DNA from 3 places in the Paracoccus sp. SSJ genome. Region 1 is predicted to be linked to each of the others. Evidence: riboswitches for the same ligand, from Rfam matches in the RefSeq annotation. Region 1 holds a riboswitch; each other region holds the start of a gene.

Region 1 (10,045 bases):
GATCAGCACGTTCTCGCGCGACAGCCGCAGCGCGCCGGCAGAGAAGCGCGCGGCGATCAGGTCGCGCAGCGCCGGCAGGCCGGGGATCGGGCCATAGCCCAGCGTCTCGTCCGGGTGGTTGCGGATCGCCTCGGCGGCCAGCCCGGCCAGTTCCTCGACCGGCCAGACCGAGGGTTCGGGCAGGCCCCCGGCAAGGTTGACCAGATCGGGCACCTGCCCCGCCGCCAGAAAGACCGAGGTCACGTCGTTGCTGCGGGACAGCCAGGGGGCAAAAGCGGGGCGCATGGTCGGAACGGTTGCATCGGACATGACCCCGCTGTGACCGTTTTTCGCCAACAGGGCAAGCCTGATGGCGCCGTGGCGCCCCCGGCTTGTGCCCGGCGCCGATGTATATCAGACAGGGGCGAAGGCACGACGGGGAAGACCATGCAGGCATTGAAACGGATCGGCATCGACACCTACATGCTGCTGCTGATCGGCATGGTGCTGCTGGGGCTGCTGCTGCCCGCCCGCGGCATGGCGGCCGAGATCCTGCGCGGCGCGACCTTCTGGGCGGTGACGCTGCTGTTCTTTCTCTACGGTGCCAAGCTGGACCCGGCCTCGGTCCGGGCGGGGCTTTTGAACCTGCGGCTTCAGGGCCTGACCTTCGGCGCCACCTATGCGCTGTTCCCGGTCCTGGGCATCGGGCTGGCCGCGCTGTTCGGCGGCGTGCTGGGGCCCGAACTGACGCTGGGGCTGCTGTTCCTGGCCGTGCTGCCCTCGACGGTGCAAAGCTCGATCGCCTTCACCTCGATCGCGGGCGGCAACGTGCCGGCGGCGATCTGCGCGGCTTCGCTGTCGAACCTGGTGGGCGTGGTGCTGACGCCGCTGCTGGTCACGCATCTGCTGCATCAGGAGGGCGGCGGCGCCAGCCTCGACGCCATCGAGAAGATCGCCGTGCAGATCCTGCTGCCCTTCGTCGCCGGGCAGTTGCTGCGGCGCTGGATCGGCGGCTTCGTCCAGCGCCACAGGCTCTTGACCATGGTGGTGGACCGGGGCTCGATCCTGCTGATCGTCTATTCCGCCTTCGGCGCCGGCACCGTCGCGGGCATCTGGTCGGCGATCCCGGTGCCGGGACTGGTGCTGTGCTTCCTGGTCACCGCGCTGCTGCTGGCCCTGGTCATGGGCGGCATGGTCGGCGCCGGGCGGCTGTTCCACCTGCCGCCCCAGGACCAGGCCGTGCTGTTCTTCTGCGGCTCGACCAAGAGCCTCGCCAGTGGGTTGCCCATCGCCACGGCGATCTTTCCGGCCGCGGCGGTGGGTGCGATCGTGCTGCCGGTGATGATCTATCACATGACGCAATTGCTGGTCTGCTCGGCCATCGCGCAGCGGCTGGCGCGCAAGGCGCAAGCCTAGAAATCCCAGTCCTCGTCCTCGGTCGCGACCGCCTTGCCGATGACATAGCTCGACCCCGAGCCGCTGAAGAAGTCGTGGTTCTCGCTGTCGGGGGACAGGGCGGCCAGGATCGCCGGGTTGACCTCGCAGGCCTGCGGCGGGAACAGCGCCTCGTAGCCCAGGTTCTGCAGGGCCTTGTTGGCGTTGTAATGCAGGAAGGACTTCACGTCCTCGGTCAGCCCGATGCCATCGTATAGCTCGGCGGTGTATTTCGCCTCGATGTCGTAGAGATCGAAGATCAGCGAAAAGGCAAAGTCCTTCAGCGCCGCGCGCTCGGCCTCGCCCAGCCGCTCCAGCCCGCGCTGGTATTTGTAGCCGATGTAATAGCCATGCACCGCCTCGTCGCGGATGATCAGGCGGATCAGGTCGGCGGTATTGGTCAGCTTGGCGCGGCTCGACCAATACATCGGCAGGTAGAAGCCGGAATAGAACATGAAGCTTTCCAGGAACACGCTGGCGATCTTGCGCTTCAGCGGGTCCGAGCCGGCCTTGTATTCCTCCAGCACCAGCCGCGCCTTCTGTTGCAGATGCGGGTTCTCCTCGGCCCAGCGAAAGGCCGCGTCCACCTCGGGCGTCAGGCACAGCGTCGAGAAGATCGAGGAATAGCTGCGCGCATGCACCGCCTCCATGAAGGCGATGTTCGACAAGACCGCCTCCTCATGCGGGGTCAGCGCATCGGGCATCATCGCGGGCGCGCCCACGGTGTTCTGGATGGTGTCCAAGAGCGTCAGCCCGGTAAAGACGCGGATGGTCAGCTCGCGCTCTTCGGGGCGCAGCGTGGCCCAGCTTTGCACGTCGTTCGACAGCGGCACCTTTTCGGGCAGCCAGAAGTTGACGGTCAGCCGGTTCCAGACCTCCAGGTCCTTCTCGTCCTCCAGCCGGTTCCAGTTGATCGCGCGCACGGGCGTCCGCATGGCATGATCCTTCATCCGAAGAACCCCTTTCATCGTTTCTCAAATACCCTCGGGGTGTGGGGGCCCAAGGCCCCCACGATCAAAGCGTGCAGGAAACGCAGCCCTGCACCTCGGTGCCTTCCAGCGCGGTCTGGCGCAGCCGGATGTAATAGATCGTCTTGATGCCCTTCTTCCAGGCGTAGATCTGGGCGCGGTTGATGTCGCGCGTCGTGGCCTCGGCCGGGAAGAACAGCGTCAGCGACAACCCCTGGTCGACATGCTCGGTCGCGGCGGCATAGGTGTCGATGATCGCCTCGGGTCCGATCTCGTATGCGTCGCGGTAATAGTCCAGGTTCTCGTTGGACATGAAGGCGGCGGGGTAATAGACCCGGCCGATCTTGCCTTCCTTGCGGATCTCGATCTTGGCCACGATCGGATGGATCGAGCTGGTCGAGTTGTTGATATAGCTGATCGAGCCGGTGGGCGGCACCGCCTGCAGGTTGCGGTTGTAAAGCCCGTGCCGCATCACCGATTCCCGCAGTGCCGCCCAATCCTCGCGGGTGGGCAGGCTGACGCCCTCGAACACCCGCGCGACATCGGGCAGCGTGGGCAGCCAGTCCTGCGCGACGTATTTGTCGAAGAACGAGCCGTCGGCATATTTCGACTTGTCGAAATCCTTGAAGGTCCGGCCCTTTTCCTGCGCCAGCAGGTTCGAGGCGCGGATGGCGTGATAGGCCACGGCGGCGAAATAGACCGAGGTGAACTCGACGCCCTCGGGGCTGCCGTAATGGATGCGCTCGCGCGCCAGGAATCCGTGCAGGTTCATCTGGCCCAGCCCCACGGCATGGGCCTCGTCATTGCCGCGCCGGATCGAGGGCACGGCCTCGATGGCCGACATCTCCGACACCGCGGTCAGCGCCCGGATCGCCGCCTCGACGGTCGCGCCGAAATCCGGCCCGTCCATGGTCGCGGCGATGTTCAGCGAGCCGAGGTTGCAGGAAATATCCGTGCCGAGGTGGCGATAGCCCAGATCCTCGTCGAACTCACTGGCCTCGTTCACCTGCAGGATCTCGCTGCACAGGTTCGACATGCTGATGCGGCCGGCGACCGGGTTGGCGCGGTTCACCGTGTCCTCGAACATGATGTAGGGATAGCCGCTTTCGAACTGGATCTCGGCCAGCGTCTGGAAGAAGGCGCGGGCGTTGATCTTTTTCTTGCGGATGCGCTTGTCGTCCACCATCTCGGCATATTTCTCGGTGACCGAGATTTCCGAGAAGGGCAGGCCATAGACCTTTTCCACGTCATGGGGCGAGAACAGGTACATGTCCTCGTTGCGCTTGGCGAGTTCGAAGGTCACGTCCGGGATCACCACGCCCAGCGACAGCGTCTTGATGCGGATCTTTTCGTCGGCGTTCTCGCGCTTGGTGTCCAGGAAGCGCAGGATGTCGGGGTGATGCGCGTTCAGATAGACCGCCCCCGCGCCTTGCCGCGCGCCAAGCTGGTTGGCATAGGAAAAGCTGTCCTCCAGCAGTTTCATCACCGGGATGACGCCCGAGGACTGGTTCTCGATCCCCTTGATCGGCGCGCCGGCCTCGCGCAGGTTGGTCAGCATCAGGGCGACGCCGCCGCCGCGCTTGGAAAGCTGCAGCGCCGAATTGATGCCGCGGCCGATGGATTCCATGTTGTCTTCCAGCCGCAGCAGGAAGCACGAGATCAGCTCGCCCCGCGACTTCTTGCCGGCGTTCAGGAAGGTCGGCGTGGCGGGCTGGAACCGGCCCGACAGGATTTCCTCCATGAAGCGCATGGCCAGATCCTCGTCGCCGCGCGCGAGCGCCAGCGCGACCATGACCACCCGGTCCTCGTAGCGTTCCAGATAGCGCCGCCCGTCGCGGGTCTTCAGCGTATAGCTGGTGTAATACTTGAAGGCGCCGAGAAAGGTCGGAAAGCGGAATTTCCGCGCATAGGCCGCGTCCCAGATCCGGTGCAGGAAGGCGCGCGGATACTGGTCCAGCACCTCGGCCTCGTAATAGCCCTCGTCGACCAGATAGCCCAGCTTTTCGTCCAGCGAGTGGAAGAAGACGGTGTTCTGGTTGACATGCTGCAGGAAATACTGCCGCGCGGCCTTGCGATCCGCGTCGAAGCGGATGCGGCCCTCGCCGTCGTAAAGGTTCAGCATCGCATTCAGCGCGTGATAGTCCAGCTCGGCCTTTACGCCATCGTCAAGCATTCCGTCCCCCAGAATTTCGCAAGCCCCGCCTGAACGCGGGAAATGTCCAGATCAGTCCCCGCCAGCTCGAATCGATACAGCACGGGGACGTTGCACTTGTCAGATATCACCCGACCGGCCAAGGCGTATGTCGCCCCGAAATTCCGGTTGCCGGCGGCGATGACGCCGCGCAGCAGGGCCCGGCGGTCAGGATCGTTGAGAAAGCGGATCACCTGCTTGGGCACCGCGCCCCGACCCATCCCGTCGGCATAGGTCGGGCAGATCAGCACATAGGGCAGGGCGGGGGCGGGCATCTCGTCCCTGGGCGAGATCGGGATGCGCCCGGCCGGCAGGCCGAGCCGCGTCACGAAACGCGCCGTGTTCCCCGAGCCCGAGGAGAAATAGACCAGCCCGCCCATGGCCCCGGATCAGGACAGGCGGCCGATCATGTCCGGGCGGAACCCGGCCCAATGGGCTTCGCCGGCGATGACGACGGGAGCCTGGCGATAGCCCAGCGAGGCGACCAGTTCCATCGCCGCGTCATCCTCGGTCAGATCCACCAGATGGTAGTCCAGGCCGCGCGCATCCAGGGCGCGGGTCGTGGCGGTGCATTGCACGCAGGCGGGCTTGGAATAAACGGTGATGGTCATGCCTCGGCTCCTTTTGTTCTGTCGGCAAGAGGGGGCCGGGCCGATGGGCGTGCCATCCGGACCCTGTTCCAGCCCCGCGCCCGCCGCACGGTTTCGTCCTTTCGCGTCATGGCAGGTCTTCTGACTTGCGGGTCTCGGCTTGGCCGGCCTTCCCGGGGCGCGTGGCCCCAGTGGTGATCCGGCGTCGCTCTCCGCTTACAGCTGCGGGGGCAGTGCCGGCTTTTCACCGGCTTCCCTTTTCATCCCCGAGTCGGCCCCGGGACAACCATGACCCTTGCAGTTAGCCATGGGTCATGGCCGGGGTCAATCCATATTTAGTGGATAACTGCGTCCGCCATGGAATATCTGGTGGGCGCATCGATTCTGCCTGTCGCGGGGGATTTCCGGCTTCCGGCGATATCCCGGCCGGGGTATTGCGCCGCGTCCGGCCGGGCAGGCTGTTGGATTGCCGCAACACTCGCCTGTTTCGCAGTCGAAATGACGCAGCGTCATTTGACAAACTGCGACAATTGGCCCCCTTGCATGGGTTACGCGCGGCCAGGACGAGGCACTTCGTTCCCCTTCCGGCTCGTGACACCGCAAGCCATTGATGAGCCAGCACCTTCCTGTCGTTTCCGCCCTGAGGCGGTTGCGATTCATCTTTCGTGCCGGGATCAACCCATGAACAAAACCCATCCCAAACCGCCTGCCTCGGCGTCGGCCGCGCAATTGCTGCCGACCCTGGGCCTGCTTCCCGTGCTGGCCATCTCGGCCGGCGTAGCCGGCCCCGCCCAGGCGCAGGATACCGTAACCCTGGACACGGTGGTCATCCGCCGCCAGCAGGGCAACGAGGCCGAGACCAGCTACAAGGTCACCGAAAGCACCTCGGACAAGGCCACCGCGCCGTTGCTCGACACGCCAAGGACGGTGACCGTCGTCACCGGGCGCCAGATCGAAGAGCGCGGCCAGACCTCGGTCGCAGACGTGCTGCGCACCACGCCGGGCGTCACCCTGGGCGCAGGCGAAGGCGGCGTGCCGCAGGGCGTGCGCCCCTATATCCGCGGCTTCGAGGCCAGCCAGGACATGCTGGTCGACGGCATGCGCAACGCCTCGCGCACGCAATACGAGGCCTTCAACCTGGAATCCATCGAGATCAGCAAGGGCCCGGGCGGGGTCTATTCCGGTGCCGGCTCGACCGGCGGCACCATCAGCCTGAACAGCAAGATCCCGCAGCCGGGCGCCTTTGACGAGGTGGCGCTGTCCTACGGCACCGGCAACTATGTCCGCGGCACGCTGGATTCGAACCGCGAATTCGGCGCGATCGGCCTTCGCCTGAACCTGATGGCGCAGCGCGCCGACGACCTGGGCGGGCGCGACGGCGTCGAGTCCAGGCGGGTCGGCGTGGCGCCCAGCTTCAGCTATCGCCTGACCGATGACAGCAAGATCACCGCCGGGCTCTATTACTACAAGGACGAGGATACGCCCGATTACGGCGTGCCGATGTCCAATGCCACCACGCCGGCCGCATGGCGGCGCGGCTCGGGCACCCGCATCGACCCGTTCCTGCCGGTCGATGTCGATCCCGACACCTTCTACGGCCTGCACGCGCGCGATTTCCGCGACATCGAATCCGCCTCGGGCTATGTGAGGTTCGAGCATGCCTTCTCGGACAGCCTGCGGCTGACCACGGCGCTGCGCAAGGCACGCGACACCAACACCTATGTCGTGACCTCGCCGACCTCGGGCAGCGACGGCCTGGTGTCGCGCAGTTCCAAGGCTTCGGATCGGGTGAACGAGACGGTCTCGTTCAACGCCCAGCTTTCGGGCGAGGCACGGGCCTGGGGCGTCGAGCACAGCTTCGCGGTCGGCGTGGACATCGCCAATTCGCGTGCCACCACCCGCCGGCTGACGGTGACCAATCCCGACCCGATGCCGACCTCGCCCTATGAGAATCCGAACCCCGGCGCGCCCTGGGGCGGCAGCATCGAGCGCGGCGGCGAGAGCGGCTACAGCACCACCAGGTCGCGTGGCGTCTATGCGCTGGATACCATCACCTTCACCCCGCAATGGGAGGCGACGGTGGGGCTGCGCTGGGACGATTACAGCGTCGACAGCATTATCCATGCGACCGACACCACCCCGCGCGAAAGCCACGGCAACGATTCCGATTTCCTGAACGGGATGCTGGGCGTGGTCTACAAGCCGGTGCAGAACGGTTCGATCTATGCCTCGGCCAGCACCTCCTCGAACCCGGCGGGCGAGGGCGCGGGCACTGGTGGCAGCAATGCCTCGGACGATCTGGACAGCCTCGACCCCGAGCGCAGCGTGAACTACGAGATCGGCACGAAATGGCTGGTGCTGAACGACCAGCTCGAGCTGAGCGCGGCGCTGTTCAGGACCGAAAAGGACAATGCCCGCGTCACCAACGCCCTGGGCGAGACCGCGAATATCGGCAACACCACCGCCAGGGGCATCGAGCTGGGCTTTGCCGGCCAGGTCACCGAGCGCTGGGGCATCTGGGGCGGTTATGTCCATCAGGACGTCAAGCTGAAGGACGGCGGCTGGAGCACCCCGCGCGGCGGCGGCGAGCCCTATCCGAACCCCGCCACCGGCAAGCAGGTCGCGAAGGTTCCGCGCAACAGCTTTTCGCTGTGGACGACCTACGACTACAGCCCGCAACTGACGGTGGGCGGCGGCGTGACCTATACCGGCAAGCGCATGGCCAGCTATTCGCAGAACGGCGATGCCGATGCTGCCCTGCCGTCGAGCTGGCGCACCGACCTGATGGCGGCCTACAGGCTGACCGAGGCCACGGCGCTGCAACTCAACGTCAACAACGTCTTCGACCGCCAGATCTATACCGACTCGCATGTCTCGCAATTCGCCAATATCGAGCCGGGCCGGAACTTCGTGCTGACGCTGAAGCACGCGTTCTGATCACCGCGTCGTCGCGGCCTTCGGGGGCGGCTTTCGGGCCGTCCCCCTTTTGCAGTGGGGGCCGGCCAGGCCGGGATCCCCGCCGATGTCGTGGCGCCGTGCGGCTACGCGCGGCACGCGGCCGGTCGTCGCCCGTCAGGTCGCCGTGCGCATCCCGGTGCTGTGCGACGGCGGCATCCGGCGCGGCGGGGGTCGCGGATATGCGGATATGCTGACCATCCTGCGCGCCGAGCTCGAGGTCGCCATGGCCCTGACCGGCCGGCGCGATCTGGCCGGCATCGACGAGGGCGTGATCCGGCCTAGCCCCTGAAGCTGCGCCACAGGCTCAGCGCGGCATCGGACAGATCGCCCAGCCGGGCCACGACGTGCTCGCGCTCCAGCCCCGGCCCGTCCTCGGCGCGGTCCAGCCGCCGCAACAGCCGCATCACCCGGCGCTTGTGGATGCCGGTCCAAAGCTGGACCGGATCGGCGACCAGCCCGGCAAAGGTCGTCAGGACCGAGGCGAGCATGGCCAGAACCACGCCGGTCAGCACCACCTCGATGCTGGAAAGCTCGCGCGGGAAGGCGCCATACCACATGCGTCCGGCCCAGCTTCCCAGCGCGAAATTCTCGACGGCCTGCGCCTGTGCCCGCAGATGCGCGATCGGCCCGGCCAGCGAGATCACGCCCGGCGTGGCCCGGTGGAACAGCAAGAGTCCCGAGGCCAGCACCAGAAGCGAGGTGGTGATCTCGGACACCGCATTGCGGGTTTCGGCATAGTCCGACACGGCGCGGGCGACGCTGCGGGGCGCGGCCTCGGGGGCCAGCCCCCTTGCGGCCAGATCGTCGACGAAGCCGGCCAGATCCGCCTCGATCCGCTGCGCCACGTCGGATTTCAGAAAGATCTGCCGGCGCGACAGCCAGTCGCCCGCCCGGACCAGCCCGATCCGGCGCAGAAGCGGCGCGCCCAGCCGCACCAGCAGGAACAGCGGCGACAGCATCACGTTGATGGGCGCGCGCAGCAGGTCCAGCCCAAGCGCGTGGCGATGCAGCGCCAGCGTGCCGCGCGGCCCGTAGCGGGCGCGCACGAAGCGGCGGACCTCGGTTTCGCGCCGGGTCATCGGGCGAGTGTCGGCGGGCGCAAGGGCCATGGGCGCGGTCCTTTGGCGGATCGCGCCCAATCTAGGCATCGCGACAGGGACGCTCAATGCCCGCCGGTCAGATCAGCGCCACCAGCCCCAGCCCCAGGGCCGAGATGAACAGCCAGGCCAGCGCGCCAAGCGCCAGCGGCCGGACGCCCTTGGCGCAGAGCTTGCGGATGTCGGTCTCCAGCCCCATCGCGGCCAGCGCCACCGTCAGGAGAAAGGCGGTCAGGGCGACGATCTCGGCATGCAGCGCCTCGGGCAGGGGCAGGGCGCTGTTCAGCAGCACCACGGCGATGAAGCCCAGCACGAACCAGGGCGTCGGCGCCGAGCCATGCGCGGCCTTGCCGCCCCGCCGCGCCAGCGTGCCCAGCATCAGGATCAGCGGTGCCAGCAGCATCACCCGGCTCAGCTTGGCGACGGTCGCGGCCTGTCCCGCCTCGGCGCCATGCTGGAAGCCGGCGCCGACGACCTGCGCCACCTCGTGCACGGTCGCGCCGACCCAGATGCCGTAATGCGAAGGCCCCATCCCCAGCATCTCGCCCAGCACCGGCATGGCCAGCATCGAGAGCGAGCCGAAGACCGTCACGCAGGCGATGGCATAGGCCACGTCCTCGTCCGTCCCGCGCGTGACCGTGTTCGTGGCGATCACCGCCGAGGCGCCGCAGACCGAGGTGCCGGCCGCGATCAGCTCGGCAAGCCGCGCCTCGACCCCCAATGCCCGGCCGGCCCATCTGGTAAAGACGAAGGTCGCGGCCAGCACCACCGCGATCACCGCCACCCCCGGCAGGCCCACGGCGCGCAATTGCTCCAGCGTCAGCTGAA
Region 2 (10,045 bases), on a different contig from region 1:
CGGCACCACCGAGGCGGGGGCCATGGCCCGCGCGCTGGCCGAGGCCGGGCTGGACGCAGTCTATTCCTATGCCGGCCGCACCGCCAACCCGGTGGCGCAGCCGCTGCCGATCCGCATCGGCGGCTTCGGCGGCTCCGAGGGGCTGGCGGATTACCTGCGGGCCGAGCGCATCAGCCATGTCGTCGACGCCACCCACCCCTTTGCCGAGGGCATGAGCCGCAATGCCGTCGCCGCCTGCTGTGCGACCGGCACGGCGCTGATCGCGCTGGAGCGCCCGCCCTGGGTTGCCGCGCCGGGCGACCGCTGGATCCACGTCGCCGATTACGAGGCCGCCGCCCGCGCGCTGCCCGGCGACGGTTCGGCGGTGTTCCTGGCCATCGGGCGGCAGAACCTGCAACCCTTCGTGGGGCTGAACCACATCTGGATGCTGCGTTTCGCCGAGGTGGCGGCGCATCCCCTGCGCGACGCCACGCTGATCGTCTCGCGCGGGCCGTTCACCGTCGCGGGCGACATCGCGCTGATGCGGCGCCACGACATCGCCCACGTCGTCGCCAAGAATGCCGGGGGCCATGCCGCCCAGGCGAAGATCGTCGCCGCGCGCGAACTGGGCCTGCCGGTCGTGATGATCGACCGTCCCGTGCTGCCGCTGCGCCGCGTCGTCGCTGCGCCGGCCGAGGTGATGGCCTGGCTTCATGGCACGGATCGCGGCGTATAGACCCAGGCGCCGGCCCGGCGGGTGGCGCTGTTGCCCAGGATGACCACGGTGCGCATGTCGGCCATCTCGGGGCGGGCCTCGGCCAGGGTGACGGTGCTCAGCGCCTCGTCCGGGGTCGAGACGGCGCGCGCGAACGAGATCAGCCGGTCGGGACCGCAAGCCTCGCGCAGGATCTCGAGCACGCGGGCAAAGCCCTCGGGCCGGGCCTTGGAGCGCGGATTGTAGAAGGCCATGGCGAAATCGGCCTCGGCCGCCAGCCGCAGGCGCTTTTCGATCAGCGCCCAGGGCTTGAGGTTGTCCGAAAGGTTGATGGCGCAGAAATCATGGCCCAGAGGCGCGCCCAGCCGGGCGCTTGCGGCCAGCATGGCGGTGATGCCGGGCAGGATGCGGATGTCGGGGGTATTCTCGCACCCCTCCAGCGCCTCGAAGAGCGCCGAGGCCATGGCAAAGACCCCCGGATCGCCCGAAGAGACCACCACGACCCGCCGCCCCCGCGCCGCCAGGTCCAGCGCAAGGCGCGCGCGCTCCAACTCGACGCGGTTGTCCGAGGGGTGCAGCGCCAGCCCCGGACGCGGTGCGACGCGGGCGACATAGGGGATGTAGCCGACGACATCGGTGGCCTCGGCCAGCGCCGCCCTGACCTCGGGCGTGACCAGATCCTCCGCGCCCGGCCCCAGGCCGGCCACCGCGACCCAGCCGCTCATTCCGCGGCATCCGCGGCGGAATCGGACAGCGGGCGGCGGCCGTTGCCATGCACCAGCACGGTGGCGAAATACGGGCAGGCCTGCAGATCGGCCTGCGCGAGCGGCGTCACGCGCTGGTTCGGCATGGTGCCGCGCTCGACCAGCCAGGCGTCGGACATGCGCCCGGCGGTCGCCATCGCACGGGCGATCTTGGGCAGGTTGCGGCCGGTCTTCATCACCACCACCGCATCGGCGGCGCGGATGTGACGGGCAAGCTCGGCCTCGGGCAGGGTGCCCATCAGCACCGTCATGGCGTCGTCGCCCCAGGTCATCGGCTGGCCGATGGCGTTCCAGCAGCCGGTCATGCCGGGGATGCCGGGGATGATCTCGACCGGGACGATGCCTTGCAGCCGCGCATGCAGATGCATGAACGAGCCGTAGAACAGCGGGTCGCCTTCGCACAGCACCACCACGTCGCTGTCGGCGGCCAGCCGCGCCAGCCGCGCCGTCCAATCGTCGTAGAAGGCCGCAAGCAGCCGGTTGTATTCCGGGCTGTCGAAGGGGATCTCGGTGGTGACCGGATATTCCATCGCGTGTTCGACCACGTCCGGCGCCAGCATCTCGGCCACGATGCGGCGGGCCTGCCCGGCCCGGCCCTTCTTGCGGAAATAGGCGATCTGCCGCGCGCCGCGGATGGCGCGGTCGGCACGGACCGAAATCAGGTCGGGATCGCCGGGGCCGAGGCCCGCGCAGATGATCTTTCCGGTTTGGGGGGCCATGGCTATTCCTTTCGGCTGGCGAGCGCGTTGACGGCGGCCACGGTGATGGCCGAGCCGCCCAGCCGCCCGCGCACGATCAGCGCCGGCGCGGGCAGGTCGTCCATCAGCGCCGCCTTGGATTCCGCCGCGCCGACGAAGCCCACCGGGCAGCCGATGATCGCGGCCGGGCGCGGGCAGGCCGGGTCCCTGAGCATGTTCAGCAGGTGAAAGAGCGCGGTGGGCGCATTGCCGATGGCGACCACGGCGCCCTCCAGATCGTCGCGCCACAGCTCCAGCGCTGCGGCGCTGCGCGTGTTGCCCATCTGTGCGGCGAGGTCGGGCACGCGCGGGTCGTTCAGCGTGCAGATGACGCGGTTCGCGGCGGGCAGGCGGGCGCGGGTGACGCCCTCGCTGACCATGCGGGCGTCGCAAAGGATCGGCGCGCCGTCCTCGAGCGCCTTGCGTGCCGCCACGGCCATGCCGGCCGAGAAGGCTACGTCGCGCTCCAACCCCACCAGTCCGGCGGCATGGATCATGCGCACGACGACCGGCTCTTCCTCGGCGGCGAACCGGGCGAGGTCCGCTTCGGCCCGGATGGTGGCGAAGGACTGCGCATAGATCCGGGCGCCGTCGGTTTCGTATTGGTGCAGCATCGGGGTTTCCTGGGATTTCTGCGGCTATCTTGCAAGGGCGGGGTCAGAGCGGAATGCGGTCCGGCGCAAGCCCCGCCAGCGTGACGGGATCGCGCGTGCCGCCGTTTCGGATCAGGTCGAAGCGGCCGGGCGTGGTGGCGACCAGCGTCGCCGAGGCCGCGCCCCGATATGCGCAGCCCTTGGCGCAGCCGCTGACATGCAGGCTTTGGCCGGGTGCGAGGCGCGGCGCCAGGCTGCGGGCCAGCGCGCGGACATCGGCCCACGCCTGTGGGCAGCCGGGGGCGCCGGTGCAGGCATGGATCCGCAAGAGCGGGTCGTCGGGCTTGAGAATGGCGCCGTCGATGCGGGGGCGGGCCGCACCCTCGATCAGCAGCGCGCGCCATGGGGTCAGGCGTAGCGGGCCAAGTGCGGCCGCCCTGGCCAATTGGGCGGCGGTGATCTGGCCGAAGGCAAAGCCCAGCAGCCAGCCGTTCGGCGCCGGGCCGGGTCCGGGCGGATCGGCACAGGCGGCTTCGGTGGCGCCGTCGCATGGGTATTTGGAAAACGGAAAGGATGCCAGCGGCAGGGCGCCGTGGGGCAGGGCGGGAGCGCGGCGCAGGTAGTCGCGCATCCGCCCGCGCCCGTCCCGCACGCCGCCTTGCATGAACCAGCGTGCCAGATCGACGGCGCGAGCAGCGGCCTCGTGCGTGTCCTTGGCCGCCAGCGCCCAGTCGCCGCCATCCGGCACGATCAGCCATTCTTGGCCCTGCGGGCGCAGCCTGATGTCCGAGGGCGTCTGCGCCAGCACCGGCGGGTCGGTATCGACGGCAAAACCGAACTTGCCGGGCACCTGCGGCGCCTCCGGCTCGGTCATCGCCCGGGCGATGGCCTCGGCCAGTTGCCAGGCCGCGCTGCCCACGGGGGCAAAGGGCGACAGGATCACGTTGCGCCGCGCCTCGGCCCAGGCGTCGCGGTCGATCAGGCCGAGCCTGGCCAGAATCGCAACGCTTGCCGCATGGCCGGCGGGGGTCAGTCCGCGCAACTGCAGGTTGGCGCGGCTGGTCAGGTCCATCAGCCCGTTGCCATGGCTCCAGGAGAGGTCCGCTATGGCCTGCGCCTGATCGGGCATCAGCCTGCCGTTCCGGGCCCGGATGCGCAGGACCAGCCCGTCGCCCGAGGCCATCGGTCGCAATGCGCCGGGACACCAGCCCTTGACCTCGTAGCTCATGGCGCCGCCTCGGCCAGCACCGAGTTGCGCCGCGTGGCCCAGAGACCCGATTCCAGCAGCTGCGCGAACATGGCGCGCATGGCGGCGAGTGCCTGCGGATTCTCGCGTTCCATGAAGGCCACGACCTCGGGCCGGCCCAGCGTCGCGTCGTGATAGAGATCGAACAGGTGACCGGGCACCACGCCCGCCAGATTGGCGAATGCGGCCATGTGATCGAGCGTCGCCGCGATCTCGGCCGCGCCGCGGAAGCCGTGCCGCATCATGCCGTCGGCCCAGGCCGGATTGGCGGCGCGGGCGCGGGTGACGCGGGCGATTTCCTCGGTCACGCTACGGGCGCGGGGCTGGTCGGGCCGGGTCGCGTCCAGGTGGTAAAGCGCGGGTGCGGCTGCGCCGATCCGCGCCATGGCGGCGGCGAAGCCCGCCTCGTGCGCGGCATAGTCGCCGGCCAGCAGCAGGTCTGATTCCGGCAGGTCCTGCGCATGGACGAAGGCATCGGCCCCGGCCAGGCGGTCGCGGATCGCCTGCGGCTGATGGCTGATCCGGCCATCGGCGCCGATGGCGTGGGACGAGGCGGCAAGCCATGCCTCGCCCGCCGCCTGCCGCGCCGCATCCGTGAAGGTCTCGGCCAGTTCGGCGATGCCAAGGCCGTAGAGGCCGGGCTTGGGGCCGAAGACGCGAGGGGCGCGGCTGCGATAGGGGTTGTCCCCGGGCGCCTCGTCGCGGGCGGCCAGCGCCTCGGCACCAGTTTCGAAGAGTTGCGCGAGGCCGGGGAAGATGTCGCGAAAGAGCCCCGAGACCCTCAGCGTCACGTCGATCCGTGGTCGGCCCAGTTCGGCCAAAGGCAGGATCTCGATGCCCGCGACGCGGCCCGAGGCGGCATCCCAGCGCGGGCTGAGACCGGCCAGATGCAGCGCCATGGCGAATTCCTCGCCTGCCGTGCGCATGGTGGCGCTGCCCCACAGGTCCACGACCAGCCCCTTGGGCCAGTCGCCATGGTCCTGCAAGTGGCGGCGCAACAGTTCCTCGGCCAGCTTCACCCCTTGCGCGTGGGCGGCGCGCGAGGGCACGGCGCGCGGATCGACGGCAAAGAGGTTGCGCCCGGTCGGCAGCACGTCCTGCCGCCCGCGCGCCGGCGAGCCCGAGGGGCCGGGCGCCACCCGCTTGCCGGCGAGCGCACCGGCCAGCCCGTCGCGTTCGGCCTTGCCGCAGGGGCCGGTGCCATAGACGTGCAGCCCATCGCCGAAGCGGCTGTCCTTGAGATCGCAAAGGAAACGGTCGATCAGCGGGATCGCCTCGGCCGGTGCCGCGTCGGGGGGCAGGCCAAGATCGGCCTCGACCCCGGCGGCGCGGGCCTCGTCGCGGATGGCGAGGATCAGCCGGTCGCGGCGACGGGGGTCCAGCCCGTCGGCGGTGGAATATTCGTCCAGCAGCCGTTCCAGATGCGTCAGGTTTTCGGGGACGCCCGAGTCCACGAGCGGCGGCGGCAGGTGGCCCAGCGTCACGGCCGAAAGCCGGCGCTTGGCCTGCGCGGCCTCGCCGGGATCGTTGACGATGAAGGGATAGATCACCGGCAGGTCGTCCAGCAGCGCCTCGGGCCAGCATTCCCCGGACAGGGCTACGGATTTCCCCGGCAGCCATTCCAGCGTGCCATGCGCGCCCATGTGGATCATGGCGTCCGCCTGGGTCCGCAGCCAGAGGTAGAACGCGACATATTCGTGGCGCGGGGTGCGCGTCAGGTCGTGGTAATCGTCGGCGCGGGTCTTTGCCTCGCCGCGTTCGGGTTGCAGGGCGATCAGGTCGGCGCCGTGGCGGATGGCGGCGAAGCGGAAGCCGTCGGGCGGCGGTTCGCCCCATGCCGCGCGCAGGTCGTCTTGCAGGCGTTGGGGCAGGCGGGTCAGCGCCTCGCGGTAGTCCGAGAGCGGCCAGTGGATTCGCTCGACCGTCAGTCGGCGGCCCAAGTCGTCATGCGGGATGCCAAGGATTGCGCCGCATGATGCCAACGCGTCCAGCCCCACCGCATGGGCCAGTTGATGCGCCTTGCCGGGATAGGTGGAGAGCACGACGGCGCGTCGCGACGCTTGCCGCAGCCGGTGCCATGCCTTGATCCGCGCCACCGCCGCGTTGATGCGGCCCATGTCCGGGGCGTGGATCAGGCGCGAGAACTCCAGCGCCGGGTCGCGGACCTGCGGTTGCTTGAAGCTGACGGCGCCCAGGAAGATGCGGCCATCGACCTCGGGCAGCACGACATGCATGGCCAGGTCGGCGGCGGAAAGCCCCCGGTCCTCGGCTGCCCACAGGGCGCGGGGCGCGGTGGACAGCGCCACCTGGAACACGGGGCAATCCGTGCCGTCGAAGGGCGTGGCGCCCGCATCGTCGCGCGCGGAAAAGGCGGTCAGGTTCACCACCGCCGCAAGGCCGGACAGATGCGGCGCCAGCCAAGCGGCAAAGCCCGGTGCCTTGAGCGAGGGCGCGAACACCCCGGTCGCGGCAAAGCCCGCCCCGCGCAGGGCCCGGATCATCGCATCCACCGGCGCAAGGTCGGCCGCGGTCAGGTAGCTGCGATAGAAGCTGACCAGCACCGGGGCCTCGCCCGGCGTGGGGCCTGCGGTCACGCCTGCGTCGGGATCGTAGAAACCCCATTGCGGGATCGCGGCCTCGCCATGGACCGGGGCGGCGGGCAGTCCTGCCGCCTGCGCCAGTTCCGCCAGTGCCATCTGCGCCGCGACCGCGCCGCCTTCGTCGCAAAGCGCCGCCAGCCGGCGCAGCACCGGCACCGGCAAGGTCGAGAAACGGTCCAGCGTCGGATCGGGCCGACCGTCCGCCGGCAGGAAGGCCAGTGCGATGCCCCGCCTGCGCGCCAGATCCTGCAGGCTGGCTGTGCCGTAAGGCCAATAGGGCTCGCCGCCGATCAGCCGGACCAGCACGGCGCGGGCGCCGGAAAGCGTGGCCTCGCAATATTGATCGACGGAAACCGGATGCCGCAGCGCCGAGAGGTTGCACAGCCGCAGCGCGGGCAGGCCCTCGCCAGCCCTGTGCCAGCCTGCCGCGAAAGCGCCCAGGTCGCTGTCCGAATAGGACAGCACGACCAGGTCGGCGGGGCTTTGGCCGGGGTCGGTCGGGACCTCGGTTTCCTCAAGCCCACGGCTTTCGCGAAAGACGACATGCATGGCTTACGCGGCCAGGACCGCCCGGATCGCGGCCTCGTCGATGTCGTCATGCTCGGCGATCACCACGAGGCGCGAGGCGCGGGGGCCGTCGCCCCAGGGCCGGTCGTATTGATGGCGCACCCGTTCGCCCACCGCCTGCACCAACAGGCGCATGGGCTTGCCGGCGACGGCGACATGGCCCTTGACGCGCAGGATGTTCTGCTCGCGCGCCAGCCGCTCGATGCGGGCGGCAAGGTCGCTGGGATCGGCGATCTCGGCCAGTTCGATCACCACCGAGTCGAAATCGTCATGCTCGTGATCGTCGGCGCCGTCGTGATGGCTGGGGCGGGCGGCAAGGTCGTCCTCGGCCGCCGCACCCAGGCCCAGGATCACGCGCGGGTCGATCACCCCATCGGTCAGCGGCAGGATCGGCAGCTTGCGCGGGGCCTCGGCCTCGATCACCGCGCGGGCGGCGGCCAGCCCGTTCTCGCCGGCCAGGTCGGCCTTGGACAGCAGCACGATGTCGGCGCAGGCGATCTGGTCCTCGAAGACCTCGGAAAGCGGCGTCTCGTGGTCCAGGCTGGGATCAGTTGCGCGCTGCGCCTCGACGGCGGCCTCGTCGGGGGCGAAGCGGCCGGCGGCCACGGCCTCGGCATCGGCCAGCGCGATCACCCCGTCAACGGTGATGCGCGAGCGGATCGCCGGCCAGTCGAAGGCCTTCAGCAGCGGCTTGGGCAGCGCAAGGCCCGAGGTCTCGATCAGGATGTGATCGGGCTTGACGGGCATCGCCATCAGCCGCTCCAGCGTCGGGATGAAATCGTCGGCGACGGTGCAGCAGATGCAGCCGTTCGACAGCTCCATGATGTTCTCGGCCGGGCAGTTCTCGTCGGCGCAGGATTTCAGGATCTCGCCATCGACGCCCATGGTCCCGAATTCATTGACCAGCACCGCCAGCCGCTTGCCCTGCGGCTGCGACATCAGGTGACGGATCAGCGTGGTCTTGCCGGCGCCGAGAAAGCCGGTGATGACGGTCACGGGGGTCTTGGTCAGGTCGCTCATCTCTCATCCAATCGGGGGAATGCGCGCGAGGCTGCGCTTGCGGAAAATCGTGACGCGCTCGCGCCAGGGCACGATGCCGTCGGGGGCCTGGGCGTAAGCCGCGGCGCCGGCCAGGATCTCGGGGGCGTCCCCGGCCTCCATCCGGCCATAGACATAGGTCCAGCGGCCCGGCGCCGACAGCGCGATGGCGGCGCCGTTGGCGCAGGCGGACAGGCATTCGACCGGGACGATGCGCACGCCCTCGGGTGGGCCTTCGGCGGTCAGTGCGTCGTGCAGCCGCGCGCCGGGCACGGGCTCGCCCTCGGGGACGGGCTGGCCGGCGCGGCAGGTGATGCAGACATGCAGCGTGACTGTCATGCGCCCTTCATCCGTTATGGCGGCAGGGCGCAGGGGCGCAAATGCCCCAAGCCCCAGCGGGAACACCCCGTCCGCCGGTCAATTCTTCTGCACCGGCAGGTCTCCCGGCTTGCGGATTCGGGCCTGGGCCCACGGCCGCCCCGCCTTCCCGGCTTTCGCCAGTGGCAGAGGGGCGACCTTTCCGGTCACGGTCGCGGGGGCGGCTGCTTTCAGGCGGTTGCCTGTCGCATTCCCTCTTAGCCTGTCATAGGACAGGAACCAGCGCCCCATGTCTGTGCGCGCCCGGTCCCGACTTGTCAAGCGAAGGAGTGCCCGATGCAGGCCGACGACAACACCCGCCACGCCGAGAAGATGGCCCGGATCAAGGCCGCCCGCGACAGGATGATGCAGGAAAAGCAGGGCGAAAAGGGCCTGGTCATCGTCCATACCGGCAAGGGCAAGGGCAAGTCCTCGTCGGGCTTCGGCATGATCCTGCGCTGCATCGCCCATGGCATGCCCTGCGCGGTGGTCCAGTTCATCAAGGGCGCGTGGGATACCGGCGAGCGGCGGTTGCTGACCACGCATTTCGGCGAGTTGTGCCAGTTTCATGCCATGGGCGAGGGCTTTACATGGGAAACCCAGGATCGCGAGCGCGACATCGCCGCCGCCCGCGCCGGCTGGGAAAAGGCCAAGGAGCTGATCCGCGATCCCTCGATCCGCATGGTGCTGCTGGACGAGATCAACATCGCACTGCGCTATGACTACCTGGACCTGGACGAGGTGCTGGCCTTCCTGCGCGACGAAAAGCCGCCGATGACCCATGTCGTGCTGACCGGGCGCAACGCCAAGCCGGAACTTATCGCGCTGGCCGATCTTGTGACCGAGATGGAGCAGGTCAAGCACCCGTTCCGCGACGGGATCAAGGCCCAGCCGGGCGTGGAGTTCTAGGAGCATGGAGAAATCGCAGGACAAGCCGAAGCTGCTTTCGGGCGGCAATCCGCAGATCCCCAAGGGCTATGGCGAGGCGCCGGTCCGCGCCTATATCGCCGCCATGCCGGGCTGGAAGCAGGGGATCGGCCGGAAACTGGACGAGATCATCACCCGCGCCGTGCCGGGGGTGAAGAAGGCGGTGAAATGGAACTCGCCCCTTTACGGGGTCGAGGAGGGGCACTGGTTCCTCAGCTTCCATTGCATGACGAAATACATCAAGGTCGGCTTCTTTCGCGGCACGCAGCTTGAACCGATGCCGCGGGTCGCCTCGAAGCAGCCGGAGGTGCGCTACCTGCATATCCCCGAGGGACCGTTCGACGAGAAACAATTCGCCGACTGGGTCAGGCAGGCCAGCCGCCTGCCGGGCGAGAAGATGTAGCGCTCAGCGCCGCTGCCAGTCCCGCGCGATGTTTTCCTGCCAGCCGGTGCGGTGCAGCAGCGGCGTGTCGTCGGCGAACTCGGGCCAGCCGAGGCAGATGAGTGCCGAGAATTCCCAGT
Region 3 (10,045 bases), on a different contig from region 1:
GTGGCGCGGCCCAGGCCGTGGCCCTCGGACGGGTCGATCTGGGTAAAGACGGCCAGCCAGACAGGTGCATGGTCCAGGCCGGCGAGCTTCAGCGCATCGTATTCCTGCCGCTGCCGGCCCTGGTAGCGGCCTGCGGCCTGGGCATTGCAGCGCAGGAAATCGGCGCGGATCTTGGCCCGCAGGGCCGGACTTTCGACCCGGATCACCTGCCAGGGCCGGGCATTGCCGACCGAGGGCGACAGTTCCATCGCCGCGTGCAATTCGTCCAGCAGCGGCTCGGGGATCGGGTCGTCGCGGAAATGCCGCACGTCGCGGCGCCATCGCAGGATGCGCTCCAGTGCGGCCCGGTCCTCAGCGCCGAACTCCATTACGGCGCCGCGCAGATGGCGCTGTCGGGCAGGCCCTCGGCCCCGGCGCGGATGCCGATGGGGCGGTCGGGCACGGTCAGCTCGACGGCGAGCGGATGGCCGGCGACGGTCAGCGGGCGGTGGTCGTTCGAGTTCAATTCGACCCGCAGCCGGTCGCCGGGCACGAGCATGTCGAGGTGATGGGCCGGGCCGTAAAGCCGGGCGATCTTTGTGCCGTTGCGATAGAGATGCGCATGGCCCTCGCCGCTGCGATCGGCCAGCCCGGCATGTTCGGGGGCAAAGCAGAAGCCCTGCGCTTCGACGAACAGGTTCCAGCCTGCGGTGCTGTCGGGCTCCAGCCGGGCCGAGGCGGTGGCGCTGCCGGCGGGCAGGTCGATGGGAGGGCCGTGGTCATGCGCCGCGGCCTGCACGCCATGGCCATGCGCGCCATGATCGTGGCCGTCCAGCGTGATGCCGTTGGCGGCGGCGATGACAAAGCCCATGCCGCCGCCGAAGATCAGGCCGATCAGCAGCATCGGGATCGAGCGATCCATGTCTTTTCCCCGTTTCATGGAAAGGCCGGGCGCGGAATGCACGCCCGGCCGTAAGGGTTGCGGCCCGGATCAGGCGGCTTGCGGAACCGGCGCGCTTTGGCTTTCGCGCTGCCAGAACCAGCCGGCCAGCAGGCCCAGAAGCACCCAGGCCATGGCGCCGGCACCCAGCGCGCGGCCGGCGAACTCGGCCGAAAGCTCGGGCGGGACCGGGCCGGCATAGCTGTCGGGCTGCGGCGCGCCGATCACATGCGGCGCCAGGATCAGCACGACCGCCACGCCCCAGGCCGCCCAGCCCTTGCCAAAGGCGATCAGCCACAGCGCAAGCCCAGTGGCCAGCGCCGTGCCCAGCCACCAGATGGCGCGGACCTGCACATCGGCGGCGGCGACGCCCGGCACCTCGGGGGCAAGACCGAAGGCGGGGGCAAGCTGCATGGTCAGGTAGCCCGCAAGCCCCCAAAGCAGCCCCTGCCGCGCGGTGACCGCATTGCCCTGCGATTCGGAAACCGCCATCAGCGCCACCAGCATCAGCCCGTAGCCGGCATAGACCATCATGGTGAACAGGACCGAAAGCATGTTGCGGGTCCATTCGAACGGTCCCGGATCCTGATGCGCGCTGACGGTTTCGGCACCGAAATGCGCCAGTTGGCCGGATTCGTACAGCTCGGCATGCAGCAGCACGGGCTGCACGAACCAAAGCTGCAACAGGGCGGCAATCAGCCCCGTTACAGCGCCAGCGATCAATCCGCTGGTCAGAATGCGCGAGAACATGTCAGTGACAGGGGAAGCCGGTCGCGTGACGCACGTCATGGGCGGCGTCATGCAGGGTCTCGGCCTGCACCAGCCCGGACATGAAGATCAGCCCGAAGCCGATGGCGAATGCGCCCACGGCAGGAAACAGCACCGAGGCGCGGCTGGCGCCGGCGGCGGTCATGGGTTTTGCGGTCATCTGCGACCCTTTCCTTTGGTCGTCCAACCCGACGACATTGCGGTTTCACGCATCGGCAGGTCTCCTGGCTCGCGGGTCACGGCTGACGCCCGCCTTCCCGGCCGGATGGCCAGTGGCACGATGGGCGTCCGCTCTCCGCCTACAGTCGCGGGGGCGGCTGCGGATTTGGTCCCCAAGACGCCGGAGACGGCACCGCATTCCCTTTTGGCCCCGAAAGGGGCACCGATACACGCATATGTTACCCGCGATGTCGTGCGGGCAGCAAGCGGAATCGGGGGGGCGGAGACCTAGGGGGCGGGCGGCCAGTCCAGGTCGACCCAGACCAGCCGATGCGCCGAAGCCGCCAGCGCTGCCTCGGCCAGCGGTCCGTCGGCCGGCCAGAGCACGCCCGAGCCCAGCACCTTCAGCCCCTTGGCCGACAGGACGTAATCGACGCGCAGGTTGCCCGGCGGCTTGTCGTCCGGCCAGTCGCCGGTATCCAGCGCCGGATCGCCCTTGTGGCCGTCGTTGACGCCGCCCCTTGCCGCCGCGCCGCCGGGGCTGCGGGGCAGGGGGTCTGTGACATGCGCCATGATCCGGGCCAGCGCCTCGGGCCGGCCCTCGCTGTCCATGGGATCGAGGTTCAGGTTGCCGGCCAGCACGAAGGGGCCGTCGGGCAGGTGATGCAGCCAGAAGGCCAGTTCGTCATGGTTGCGCCGGCCGTTCAGGTCCTCGGGCCCGTCGAAGACCGGCGGCGTCGCGGACATGCCCAGCAGATGCAGCGGCCGATCCGCGACCGTGACCACCGCGTCCCAATGCGCGGTCGAGGACAGGCGGCGGATCGCCACGACATCCTCGGGCAGTGGCGGCATCAGGTGGCCGGGCAGGTCGCGCCACAGGAAATCCGTGTGATCCGTCACCGGCCCGATGGGGTGGCGCGACAGGATCGCCATGCCGCCTTGGCCCGAGAATGTGCCGAAGCCCTGCGCATCGTCGGCCGTGCCCAGCCGCCCGTCGGCGTTCAGGTCCAGCCCGGTCGCCATGCCGGAATTGGGCCGGGCGGCGAAACGGTGCGGATAGTCCAGCCCGGCCTCGGCCAGCCTTGCGGCAAAGGCGTCCAGCGCGCGACCCTCGTAATCCCAGTCGAATTTGGTCAGCAGCAGGATGTCGGGCCGGGTCTCGGCGACGACCCGGATCGCCGCCTCGATCTGCGCATCCTTGCGGCCGAGGTCGCGCAACAAAAGCCCCGGCCCGTCGCGCGACAGGTCGGGGCTGTAGGTGGCGATCCGCAGGGGATCGGCATGGGCGGCAAGGCCAAGGGCGGCAAGCAGCGCCGCCCCGGCAAGCGCCCTTACACCCAAGGCCGGCTCTGGGCCATCTGCGCCTCATAGGTGTCGATGGCGCCTGCCTTCTCCATGGTCAGGCCGATATCGTCCAGCCCGTTCAGCAGGCAGTGGCGGCGGAACGGGTCCAGCTCGAAGGGGAAGCTCTGCCCGTCCGAGGTGGTCACGGTCAGGTTTTCCAGATCGACGGTCATGCGGGCGTTGGCGCCCTTCTTCGCGTCCTCCATCAGCAGGTCCACGACCTCTTGCGGCATGACGATGGGCAGGATGCCGTTCTTGAAGCAGTTGTTGTAGAAGATGTCGGCGAAACTGGTGGAGATCACGCAGCGGATGCCGAAATCCAGCAGGGCCCAGGGCGCGTGCTCGCGCGACGAACCACAGCCGAAATTGTCGCCGGCGACGATAATCTGCGATTCCCGGTAGGCCGGCTGGTTCAGCACGAAATCGGGGATCTCGGAGCCGTCGGGATTGTAGCGCATCTCGTCGAACAGGTTCTTGCCCAGACCCGAGCGATGGATCGTCTTCAGGAACTGTTTCGGGATGATCATGTCGGTGTCGATGTTGACCAGCGGCATGGGTGCCGCGATTCCGGTCAGTGTGGTGAACTTGTCCATGTCTTGATCCTCGCAGAATTGACTTGGCGCGCGCGCGCCCGTTAACCGAGACCCGAGCGGCGCCTTGCGCCATGGCCATGCGGGTCTTGCTGATGCTTTTCGGGTTTTCGAGCTTCGCCGCCCTGCGCGCCTGCATCGCGCGCGACTGGACGCCGCAGATCGGCGACCCCGAGATCACCGGCTGGCTGACGGTGCTCTCGTATCTTGTCTGCCTGTTCCTGGCGGTAAAGGTGCTGCACTGCCGTCCGGCCGGCGCGGCGCGCGGACTGTGGCTGGCGATCGCCGGGCTGATGGCCTTTCTGGCGCTGAACAAGCAACTGGACCTGCAAACCGCGCTGATCGTCACCGGGCGCTGCATGGCCCGGGCGCAAGGCTGGTATGACAAGCGTCAGCTGGTGCAACTGGCCTTCATCGCCGGGATGGTGCTGGGCATGGTGATCGTGCTGTCCTGGACGACGAAGGCCCTGCGCGGGCACAGGCGCCGCAACGGCCTTGCCCTGCTGGGGCTGGTCGTGCTTTGCGGTTTCGTGCTGGTGCGCGCGGTGAGTTTTCATCATGTGGACAGGCTCATCAACGCCGAATTCGCGAACATCAAGTACAACTTCTGGTTCGAGAATGCCGGGCTGCTGCTGATCGCGATCAACGCCTTGCTGCTGCTGCGGCGGCGGGGCCGCTGAGGACCCCGCCCCAAGCATCAGACGGTTTCCGCCAGCAACTCGCGCACGTCGGTCAGGTGGCCCTTGATGCCCGCAGCCGCCGCCATCACCGGCGACATCAGATGCGTGCGGCCGCCACGGCCCATCCGCCCCTCGAAATTGCGGTTCGAGGTCGCGGCGCAGCGTTCGCCCGGTGCCAGCTGGTCGGGGTTCATGCCCAGGCACATCGAGCAGCCGGCCAGGCGCCATTCGAAGCCCGCGTCGATGAAGATCTTGTCCAGACCCTCTTCCTCGGCCTGCATGCGCACGAGGCCCGAGCCGGGCACGACCATGCCGCGCACGCCCGGCGCCAGCTTATGGCCCTTGAGGATCCCGGCAGCGGCGCGCAGGTCCTCGATCCGGCCGTTGGTGCAGGACCCGATGAAGACCGCGTCGATCCTGATCTCGTTCAGCGGCGTGCCGGGCTTCAGGCCCATGTAGTCCAGGCTGCGGCGCGCGGCCTCGACCTTGCCGCCCTCGAAATCCTCGGGGGCGGGAACCTTGCCGGTGATCGGCAGCACGTCCTCGGGCGAGGTGCCCCAGGTCACCACCGGGGCGATATCCTCGCCGCGGATGGTGACGACCTTGTCCCAATGCGCGCCCTCGTCGCTGAACAGCGTCTTCCACCAGGCCAGCGCGGCCTCCCATGCGGCGCCCTTCGGGGCGTGGGGGCGGCCCTTGACGTATTCGAAGGTCTTTTCGTCGGGGGCGATCAGGCCGGCGCGGGCGCCGCCCTCGATCGCCATGTTGCAGACGGTCATGCGGCCTTCCATCGACAGGTCGCGGATCGCCTCGCCGCAATATTCGATGACATAGCCGGTGCCGCCGGCGGTGCCGGTCGCGCCGATCACCGACAGGGTGATGTCCTTGGCGGTCACGCCCGGGCGCAGCTTGCCGGTGATCTCGACCTTCATGTTCCTGGACTTCTTCTGGATCAGCGTCTGGGTGGCCAGGACGTGTTCCACTTCCGAGGTGCCGATGCCGTGCGCCAATGCGCCGAAGGCGCCATGCGTCGCGGTATGGCTGTCGCCGCAGACCACGGTCATGCCGGGCAGGGTCCAGCCCTGTTCGGGGCCGACGATATGCACGATGCCCTGCCGGATGTCCGACATCGGATAGTAGTTCAGCCCGAATTCGCGGGCGTTCTTGTCCAGTTCGGCGACCTGGATGCGGCCCTCGGGGTTCTCGATGCCGTTCACGCGGTCGGGCGTGGTCGGCACGTTGTGGTCCGGCACCGCGATGGTCTGGTCGGGACGGCGCACCTTGCGCCCGGCCATGCGCAGCCCCTCGAATGCCTGGGGCGAAGTCACCTCATGCACCAGGTGCCGGTCGATATAGAGGATGCAGGTGTCGTCGTCGGAACGCTCGACCACATGGGCGTCGAAGATCTTGTCGTAGAGGGTGCGGGGCGCGCCCGCGTTCGTGTTGCCGGTCATGGCTGTCTCTTTTCTGGAAGACTAGCTGGGAAAGGGCGGAGGGGGCGCCGCAACATGCGGCAGGGCGCGCGCAGGCGCCCGTTCCCGTCAAAGTCGGGCGGTGACGGACAGGCTTTCGCCGTAGAACCGGCCGGGCAGGCGGGCGCGGTCATGAATGTCGAAATAGACGAATCCTCGCATGCCAGCAGTAATAGGTCGATTTCACGTCATATTCAATATCGTCACACGGCTCTGTTAATTCCAAGTTGAGAAATGGTCCCTATTTTCTGTGCAAGGGACAGGAAAGGGACCGATCATGCTGATTCGCATCATCCTGCGGGCCATCCCGCTGATCTGCGTGGCCGTTTTCGCGCTGGCGGTGCATGTGGCCGACACGCCGCTCAAGCAGGCGCGGCAGATGGCGGGCGTCGAAAGCCGGCATCTGGCCTGGGCCGAAGGGCAGGTCAGATGCGCCGATCCCTGGGGAAATCTGCCGGTTTCCGCCTGTCCGGCGGGGGGTGCGGCCAGAAATCCGCTGCGCCTGCATTGAGCGGGCGCGATTCCGTGCTACATTGATAAGGCCCCTGCGCCGGGGGAGATCGGCGTGATGACCGGAGGATGAACCCTGTCCAATACCGTCTCGCCGGCCTCTGCGCCGGCTGCGACCACCGCGGAATCCGGGCTGACGAGCGATCAGCTACTGGACCGCATTCTTGCCTCTCTTGACGACGACAAGGCCGAAGATGTCGTGACCATCGACCTGCGCGGCCGCTCGGCCATGGCCGATCACATGGTGATCGCCTCGGGCCGGAACGCGCGCCAGGTGGCCTCGATCGCCGAAAAGCTGGTCGAGCGCCTGAAGGAGCAGACCGGCCGCTCGGCCCGGATCGAGGGCAAGGAAACCGGCGATTGGGTGCTGATCGACACCGACGACGTGATCGTCCATGTCTTCCGCCCCGAGGTCCGCGAGTTCTATCAGCTGGAAAAGATGTGGATGCCCGCCGACGCGCTGCGTTCGGCCGCGCTTGACCGGCTGCGCGCCGAACATGCGGCCGACCAGCCCGGCTCGCCCCGCAACTGATCCATGCGCATGGTCATTGCCGCGGTCGGGCGGCTGCGGCAGGGCCCCGAGGCGAAGCTGATCGCCGATTATCTGGACCGCCACGCCAAGGCGGGCCGCGCCTTGGGCCTGCCGCCCGTGACGCTGGCCGAGGTCGAGGACAAGCGTGGCGGCGGCATGGTGGCCGAGGCGGCGCTGCTGGCCAGGGCTATTCCCCAGGGCGCCGCGCTGGTGGTGCTGGACGAGCGCGGCCAGATGCTCAGCTCACCCGAATTCGCGGCCCGGATCGCCGGCTGGCGCGATCAGGCGCGGGATGTCGCCTTCGTGATCGGCGGCGCGGACGGCATCGACCCCGGCCTGCGCGACGGGGCCGATCTGGCGATCAGCTTCGGCCGCATGGTCTGGCCGCATATGCTGGTCCGGGTCATGCTGGCCGAACAGATCTATCGCGCCACCACCATCCTGGCCGGCAACCCCTATCATCGGGAATGACAAGCCATTAAATTTATTAAAATTTTAAGGAAAAATCCGGCGCGGGAGCGGTGAAATCCGCCCGGCATCCGCTATGATGGGCGCATCCAGATCGCGAGTCGCCGGGTGCGCCATGATTCCAGTCGTTCACCATATCCATAGCCGGACCGGCCCCGCGGCCACCCATGCGGCACAAGAGGTCGAGGTCGTCGGTCCCACCCTTGCCCGCGCCCGGCCCGAGGTGCCTCCGGTCGGGCAGGCAGACGCGGTCGACAAGGACATGCAGCTTGGCCGCGAGGGCGTCGACCATTCGCGGCGGGCAGAATCTCCCCCAACGCCGGAGCGGGAGGGCATGCCGGGAACGGCCAGCAACCCCGATGGTCCGCAGGATCGCGCCGTGTTTCGCGCCCGGGTGATCAGGTTCCTTACCGCGATCTATGGCGAGGACGAAGCGTTCCAGCGCGCGCTGAAGCTGGGAACCATCGTGATTCAAGCGGTCGAGGACCAGCCCGAACCCGAGATGCGGCCCGAGCTGTCATATGCAACCTATCGCTACGGCGCCGCCCAGGCGCAGCAGGCCATGGCGGCGACGGATCGGCAGGGCGGTGACCAGTCCTCGAATATCGTCGCGGGCGATTTCATCGCCTGGTGGCCGAAATGACCCGGTCAAATATGTGCTCGGCGCCGATGACAGGGTTGCCGGGGCCGATGGAACGCCCTTGGCCAGCCTGCCCGGCCGTGGCCGGGGTTCCGAAAAGGCGATGGCCGGAAAAAGCATCCGCAAAACACCGCCGCGCATGGGCAGAGCGGGGAATGGCTGGGGCCGGAGCTTCGTCCAGAGCCGCCTCGCCCCGCTCACCAGAACGGCGCCTGCCCCGCTCAGGGGCAGGGTACGACCCAATTATCGATGATCTCGACCGCCTCGTCGGCGCTTTCGACGAAGCTGATCAGCTCCAGATCTTCGGGGCTGATCGTGCCGGCCTCGGCCAGCGCCTCCCAGTTGATGACCTTGTGCCAGAATTCCGGCCCGAACAGGATGAAGGGGATGCGCCTCATGCGGCCGGTCTGGATCAGGGTCAGCGCCTCGAACATCTCGTCCATGGTGCCGAAGCCGCCCGGAAAGACCGTAACCGCCTTGGCCCGCATCAGGAAATGCATCTTGCGAATGGCGAAATAGTGGAAATTGAAGCACAGGTCCGGCGTCACATAGGCGTTCGGCGTCTGTTCATGCGGCAGCACGATGGACAGGCCGATCGAGGCGCCCCCGGCTTCGTGCGCGCCCAGGTTGCCGGCCTCCATCACCCCCGGACCGCCGCCGGTGCAGATCACGTCCTCGGCGCCATAGCTTTTCAGACTGCGTTCGGTCATCAGCCGGGCAAAGCGCCGGGCCTCGTCATAGTAATGCGACAGGGCGGCCAGCGCCGGCGTGCGCGCGCCCTCGCGCCGGTCGGGCGAGGGGATGCGGGCGCCGCCGAACATCACCACGGTCGAGCGGATGCCTCGCGCATCCATGATCATCTGCGGCTTCAGCAGTTCGAGCTGCAACCGCACCGGGCGCAGTTCCTCGCGCAGCAGGAATTCGGAATCGGTAAAGGCCAGCCGATAGGCCGGCGCGCGCGTCTGGGCCGTGTCGGGGATGGTCCGCGCCGCCTCCACGTCCTGATGGCTGTCGCGAAACGGGTGGCTGCGCTCGTCAAGTTCCGTCATCCGATCCTCTGGCAGAAACCGCCGCATTGCGCGGCCGCACCCCTCGGCTTATAGCCCTTGGGCAAGAGTTTCCACCCGAGAGAGGCCAGACCATGTCGAATGACGCCCTTGAAGCCGCCATCGAATCCGCCTGGGAGATCCGCGACCAGATCACCCCCGCCACCAGGGGCGAGGTGCGCGATGCCGTCGAGGCCACGCTGGAGGCGCTGGACAAGGGTGTGCTGCGCGTCGCCGAAAAGCGCGGCAGCGACTGGCATGTGAACCAATGGGCGAAAAAGGCCGTGCTGCTGGGCTTTCGCCTCAAGGACATGGAGGTCCACATGGGCGGGCCGCAAGGCGGCACCTGGTGGGACAAGGTGGACAGCAAGTTCGCCCATTGGGGCGAGGCGCAATGGCAGGCCGCCGGCTTTCGTGCCGTGCCGAACTGCGTCGTGCGCCGCTCGGCCTATATCGCCAAGGGCGTGGTGCTGATGCCCAGCTTCGTGAACCTGGGCGCCTATGTCGACGAGGGCACCATGGTTGATACCTGGGCCACCGTCGGCTCTTGCGCGCAGATCGGCAAGAACGTGCACCTGTCGGGCGGTGTCGGCATCGGCGGCGTGCTGGAGCCGATGCAGGCCGGCCCGACCATCATCGAGGACAATTGCTTCATCGGCGCCCGTTCCGAGGTGGTCGAGGGCTGCATCGTGCGCGAGGGCTCGGTCCTGGGCATGGGCGTCTTCATCGGAAAATCGACCAAGATCGTGGACCGCGAGACCGGCGAGGTCATGTATGGCGAGGTTCCGGCGGGTTCGGTGGTCGTCGCCGGCTCGATGCCCTCGAAGAACGGTGTGAACCTGTATTGTGCGGTGATCGTCAAGCGCGTCGATGCGCAGACCCGTTCCAAGACCTCGATCAACGAGCTTTTGCGCGAC

What was found. Region 1 has a riboswitch for cobalamin ahead of nrdH (glutaredoxin-like protein NrdH). Riboswitches for the same ligand answer to the same signal wherever they lie in the genome.
Region 2: another riboswitch for cobalamin. It lies ahead of QPR87_RS13590 (DUF1636 family protein); the one in region 1 lies ahead of nrdH (glutaredoxin-like protein NrdH).
Region 3: another riboswitch for cobalamin. It lies ahead of QPR87_RS13620 (CbtB domain-containing protein); the one in region 1 lies ahead of nrdH (glutaredoxin-like protein NrdH).

The regions. Positions count from the first base shown of each region.
Region 1 covers NZ_JASSPE010000013.1:8,876-18,920, forward strand. The annotation lists gene QPR87_RS14605 (aminotransferase-like domain-containing protein) at 1-309, opposite strand, end outside; gene QPR87_RS14610 (bile acid:sodium symporter family protein) at 427-1,395, shown strand; gene nrdF (class 1b ribonucleoside-diphosphate reductase subunit beta) at 1,392-2,363, opposite strand; gene nrdE (class 1b ribonucleoside-diphosphate reductase subunit alpha) at 2,428-4,554, opposite strand; gene nrdI (class Ib ribonucleoside-diphosphate reductase assembly flavoprotein NrdI) at 4,536-4,952, opposite strand; gene nrdH (glutaredoxin-like protein NrdH) at 4,962-5,183, opposite strand; cobalamin riboswitch at 5,277-5,468, opposite strand; gene QPR87_RS14635 (TonB-dependent receptor) at 5,844-8,099, shown strand; gene QPR87_RS14640 (hypothetical protein) at 8,185-8,409, shown strand; gene QPR87_RS14645 (DUF6635 family protein) at 8,399-9,229, opposite strand; gene QPR87_RS14650 (YeiH family protein) at 9,297-10,045, opposite strand, start outside.
Region 2 covers NZ_JASSPE010000011.1:73,633-83,677, forward strand. The annotation lists gene QPR87_RS13555 (cobalt-precorrin-6A reductase) at 1-715, shown strand, start outside; gene cobJ (precorrin-3B C(17)-methyltransferase) at 691-1,419, opposite strand; gene QPR87_RS13565 (precorrin-2 C(20)-methyltransferase) at 1,416-2,177, opposite strand; gene QPR87_RS13570 (precorrin-8X methylmutase) at 2,180-2,809, opposite strand; gene QPR87_RS13575 (ferredoxin-like domain-containing protein) at 2,853-4,016, opposite strand; gene cobN (cobaltochelatase subunit CobN) at 4,013-7,183, opposite strand; gene cobW (cobalamin biosynthesis protein CobW) at 7,187-8,221, opposite strand; gene QPR87_RS13590 (DUF1636 family protein) at 8,225-8,578, opposite strand; cobalamin riboswitch at 8,656-8,856, opposite strand; gene cobO (cob(I)yrinic acid a,c-diamide adenosyltransferase) at 8,894-9,505, shown strand; gene QPR87_RS13600 (DUF1801 domain-containing protein) at 9,510-9,926, shown strand; gene bluB (5,6-dimethylbenzimidazole synthase) at 9,930-10,045, opposite strand, start outside.
Region 3 covers NZ_JASSPE010000011.1:83,818-93,862, forward strand. The annotation lists gene bluB (5,6-dimethylbenzimidazole synthase) at 1-368, opposite strand, end outside; gene QPR87_RS13610 (hypothetical protein) at 368-901, opposite strand; gene QPR87_RS13615 (CbtA family protein) at 971-1,669, opposite strand; gene QPR87_RS13620 (CbtB domain-containing protein) at 1,671-1,847, opposite strand; cobalamin riboswitch at 1,885-2,089, opposite strand; gene QPR87_RS13625 (endonuclease/exonuclease/phosphatase family protein) at 2,135-3,187, opposite strand; gene leuD (3-isopropylmalate dehydratase small subunit) at 3,178-3,783, opposite strand; gene QPR87_RS13635 (hypothetical protein) at 3,855-4,460, shown strand; gene leuC (3-isopropylmalate dehydratase large subunit) at 4,478-5,914, opposite strand; gene QPR87_RS13645 (hypothetical protein) at 6,210-6,443, shown strand; gene rsfS (ribosome silencing factor) at 6,576-6,974, shown strand; gene rlmH (23S rRNA (pseudouridine(1915)-N(3))-methyltransferase RlmH) at 6,978-7,445, shown strand; gene QPR87_RS13660 (hypothetical protein) at 7,558-8,085, shown strand; gene QPR87_RS13665 (LOG family protein) at 8,304-9,131, opposite strand; gene dapD (2,3,4,5-tetrahydropyridine-2,6-dicarboxylate N-succinyltransferase) at 9,224-10,045, shown strand, end outside.